One region of the Arthrobacter sp. efr-133-TYG-104 genome, then DNA from elsewhere that is predicted to be linked to it. Evidence: riboswitches for the same ligand, from Rfam matches in the RefSeq annotation. Region 1 holds a riboswitch; the other holds the start of a gene.
What was found. Region 1 has a riboswitch for S-adenosylmethionine ahead of QRN04_RS07095 (aminotransferase class V-fold PLP-dependent enzyme). Riboswitches for the same ligand answer to the same signal wherever they lie in the genome.
Positions count from the first base shown of each region.

Region 2: linked by a shared signal. The riboswitch ahead of metX (homoserine O-acetyltransferase MetX) and the one ahead of QRN04_RS07095 (aminotransferase class V-fold PLP-dependent enzyme) in region 1 are both predicted to bind S-adenosylmethionine.

Region 1 covers NZ_JARVTA010000007.1:11,087-13,281, forward strand. Annotated here, with positions in the region: gene QRN04_RS07095 (aminotransferase class V-fold PLP-dependent enzyme) at 1-1,217, opposite strand, end outside; SAM riboswitch class IV at 1,247-1,360, opposite strand; gene hisN (histidinol-phosphatase) at 1,559-2,195, opposite strand, start outside.
Region 2 covers NZ_JARVTA010000001.1:468,723-470,917, forward strand. Annotated here, with positions in the region: gene QRN04_RS02115 (bifunctional o-acetylhomoserine/o-acetylserine sulfhydrylase) at 1-785, shown strand, start outside; SAM riboswitch class IV at 930-1,045, shown strand; gene metX (homoserine O-acetyltransferase MetX) at 1,062-2,183, shown strand.

The DNA of each region.
Region 1 (2,195 bases):
GAGCCGACACCGAAGCTTGCGCGAAGTGACCCGGAGGGCAGGCCGAGGCGCTTGAGCAGCGGGTGCGCGCAGAACCTGCCGTCGCGTAGGCCGACGCCGTGCTCGGCGGCCAGGAATGCTGCCACGAGCCCGGCGTCGAACCCTTCCACGGAGAAATTGACGACGCCGATGGTGTCCTCGGAATCACTGAAGATCCGATGCACGGTTACGCCATCGATGCCTTCCAGCCCCTCTATGAGGTAGGAGCGGATTGCTGCCTCATGGGCGTGCCATGCGTCTTGGTCCAGGTCCGCTAACACCTGCGTTGCACGGGCGAGCGTGGCAGCGCCCAAGACGTTGGGGGAGCCGCCTTCGTGCCGTGCCGGACCGGTGGCCCAACTGACCGAATCCAACCGGGCTTCGCGTACCGCCCCGCCACCTGCGAGGTGAGGTGTTCCGGCGTCGAGCCAATCAGGACGGCCCACCACAACGCCTGCCCCAAAAGGCGCATAAAGCTTGTGACCGGAGAACACAAGGTAGTCCACATCCGCTTGGGTGATGTTTATGCGCCGGTGCGGAGCCAGTTGGGCAGCATCAACCACAATCCTGGCACCGTGTTCGTGGGCAAGATCCGCGAGTTCCGCGATGGGAAGGATCTCGCCGGTCACGTTCGATGCGCCCGTCACGGCAAGCAGCGATACCCCTCCTTGGCTGAGCTCGTTCCGGAGCTTGTCCACGGTGGCCGCAAGCGTTGCCTCGGCAACGACGCTGCGGTGCGGAACACCTTGCCATGGGAGCAAATTGGCGTGGTGTTCTATGTCGAGGTAAAGGACTTCCCCAACGAATTCACCATCCAGTTGTGGAAGGCAGCCTGCCAGCAGGTTTAAGGAATCTGTGGTGTTGCGCGTGAAGATGACGGAATCGTCCGGGCGTCCGCCAACGAATTCACGGACCACGTTCCGGGAGTTCTCGTAGACCGACGTACTTATCTGGGAGGCGTAGCCGGCGCCCCGGTGGACGCTGGCATAGTACGGCAGAATCTCATTGAGATACGCGGAGACAACGGTCAAGGCCGGCGCAGAGGCGCCGTAGTCCAGGTTTGCATACCGTGCGTGGCCGCCCTGAATCAGCGGCGCCTGCAATTCTGCCCCTGTTACTGCGGCGAGGGGGCGGGCTGCGAGGACGTTGCCAGCTGGGGTGTTGGATGGGGCTGCGGGATTTAACGTGACAGTACTCATGGGACCTCACTCAAGAGGGACCCCGGTTGGGGTCGCGCTTGCCGAATCCGTTCCGGACCGGCCAGGTCGTCACCCGGGGCACCCCACCGCGAATGGAGGGTTGCCGGCCAGCAAACCGGGGTTTTGCGCTGGCACTCGTGACCTCTCTCTAGGCTAGGGCACCCCGCACAGGGCTGACAAAGCCACCACAATTGTTAAGCGCTTTGTTACGTTTAGGACGAAAAATCGGATGAACGGCGAATATAACGACGGCGGATGCCCGGTAAGGGGGGCGTCCGCCGTCGAATATTTGGTCAAAGCCGGGTGTTACCGTCGGAACGTACTCCGGTAATGAGCGCTCGTCAGAGGAGATCGTCCAGGGCCGGGTTTAGCGTTTTGAGGACCTCCGAATGCAGGATCGAGTTGGTGGCTAACGCGTTGCCGCCAAAGGGCCCGTCCTCACCTTCCAAAGAGGTGAAGCGACCTCCGGCCTCGGTAACGATCGGAACGAGTGCTGCCATGTCGTAAAGGTTCAATTCCGGTTCGCAGGCGATATCAACGGCGCCCTCCGCTACCAGACAATAGGACCAAAAGTCGCCGTAAGCGCGGGTGCGCCAGACCTCCTCGGTCAACCCAAGGAACTCATCAAGGTTGCCTCGCTCTTTCCATCCGGACAGACTTGAATACGACATGGAGGCGTCGGCCAGTCGCGAAACGTTGGAAACCTTCAGTCGCGTGGCAGCTGCCAAGGAGCGCCCCATGTAGGCACCCATATCTTTTGCGGCCCACCAACGCTTGCCTAGTGCCGGTGCGCTCACGACGCCAACAACCGGTTCCCCCTCATCCACCAGGGCGATCAACGTTGCCCAGACCGGCACGCCGCGGACAAAATTCTTGGTCCCGTCGATGGGGTCGATGATCCAACGGCGCGATCCATGGCCGCTGCTGCCGAATTCTTCGCCCAAAACCGCATCACGGGGGCGGGAGCGCGACAGTTGG
Region 2 (2,195 bases), on a different contig from region 1:
GCGTGCCGCTCATCGTGGACAACACCTTGTCCACTCCCTATTTGATCCGTCCCATCGAGTGGGGCGCGGACATCGTGGTTCATTCGGCCACCAAGTACCTCGGCGGCCACGGCTCGGCGATAGCCGGTGTGATCGTGGACTCCGGCAACTTCGACTTCGGCAAGGATCCGGAGCGCTTCCCCGGATTCAACACCCCGGATCCCAGCTACAACGGCCTGGTTTACGCGCGCGATCTCGGGAAGGACGGGGCACTCGGCGCCAACCTTTCCTACATTCTGAAGGCACGTGTGCAGTTGCTCCGCGACCTCGGGTCCGCGGTGTCCCCGTTCAACGCCTTCTTGATCGCACAAGGGCTGGAGACGCTGAGCCTTCGCGTCGAGCGTCACGTCGCCAACGCCACTAAAGTGGCGCAATGGCTGGAAGCCCACGACGACGTCGAGGCCGTCGCCTACGCTGGCCTGCCGTCCAGCCCTTGGTACGACCGCGGCCGCAAGTACGGCCCCTTGGGCACGGGCGCGGTGGTGGCCTTCACCATCAAGGGTGGAGTGGAGGCAGGCAAGCGCTTCGTGGACGGCCTGGAGCTGCACTCCCACGTTGCCAACATCGGCGACGTTCGCTCCCTGGTGATCCACCCGGCGTCGACCACCCACAGCCAGCTCACCGCCGAGCAGCAGGCCGTCGCGGGCGTCAACCCCGGATTGGTGCGCTTGTCCGTGGGCCTGGAGCACGTCGATGACATCATCGCCGACCTCGAAGCCGGGTTCCGGGCCGCCAAGGGAGCCTGACCGCGTACGAACGCCGCCCGCCGATGATTATTCGGTGGGCGGCGTCCAGGCCTAGCTTTGGGAGAACAAGCCGCACCCAAAACGTCACACTGGTGTCACAATCTTCGCCTGAAGAGGGATGTTCTTCCTAAACTCTACGTATTAGGTCATGAGTGCCAGCACACAGCCCCGGCTTGCTGGCCGGCAACCCTCCTCCGCGGTGGGGTGCCCCGGGTGAGGACCTGGCCCGTCGCACGCAAGGCGACTGGCAAGTGCGAGGTTTAGGTGTCGAAGGAAATGACCATCAGTGCTATAGCCATTCCCACTTACGGAAAAGAAGACGGAACGGTCCGCTACGCCCGGATAGGTTCGTTGGAACTTGAGGCGGGCGGGTACCTCCCGGATGTCGTCTTAGGTTACGAAACGTGGGGGAGCCTGAACCCGGATCGATCCAACGCGGTGCTGGTCCAGCATGCCCTCACCGGAAGCACCCACGTGGCTCGGGGGAGTACGGACGAGGAAGGTTGGTGGGAGCAACTCGTCGGTCCAGGTGCGACCATCGACACCGACAGATTCTTTGTTGTCTCCATCAACATCGTGGGCGGTTGCTACGGGAGCACGGGGCCATCCAGCCAGGCTCCCGACGGGAAACCGTGGGGATCGCGGTTTCCGCTGATCACGCTCCGGGACAGCACCGAAGCCGAGGCCCGGCTCGCCGACGTCCTGGGTATCGATGCCTGGCACGCCGTACTCGGAGGTTCCATGGGCGGGGCCAGGGCCCTTGAATGGGCCATTACGTTTCCCGAACGCGTCAAGCGCTGCGCCGTGATCTCCGTGGGTGCCTACAGCACGGCGGAGCAAATCGCCTTTGCCCAGTCCCAGACCCTTGCGATCCGGCAGGACCCGCACTTCAACAACGGGGACTATTACGACGGCCCGGCCCCCGAGAACGGGTTGGCCTTGGCGCGGCGCATAGCGCACATCACCTATCGTTCAGCCTTGGAGTTGGACCTTCGCTTCGGCAGGCAAGCCCAGCCCAAGGAAGCCCCGCTTGTTGCACCGGTACTCGGGGAGCGGGGGCGCTACCAAGTGGAAAGCTACCTGGACCACCAGGGTAAGAAGTTGGTGCAACGCTTTGACGCCAACAGCTACATCGCCATCACTGAGGCCTTGATGTCCCATGACGTCACCCGTGGCCGTGGTGGTCTGCAGAAGTCCCTGTCCCGCGCAACGGCGGAATTCTTCGTGGCCGCAGTGGACACCGATCGGCTGTACTTCCCGGCGCAATCACGCGAACTTGCCGCTGCCCTGCCAGGTGATGTTCCGGTCCATGTCATCGAGGCGCCGATCGGGCATGACGGCTTCCTGACGGAAATCGGGCAGCTGTCAGAGCAGCTCGGTGAAGCCTTCTTCAGCTGAGAAGCCGCTTGC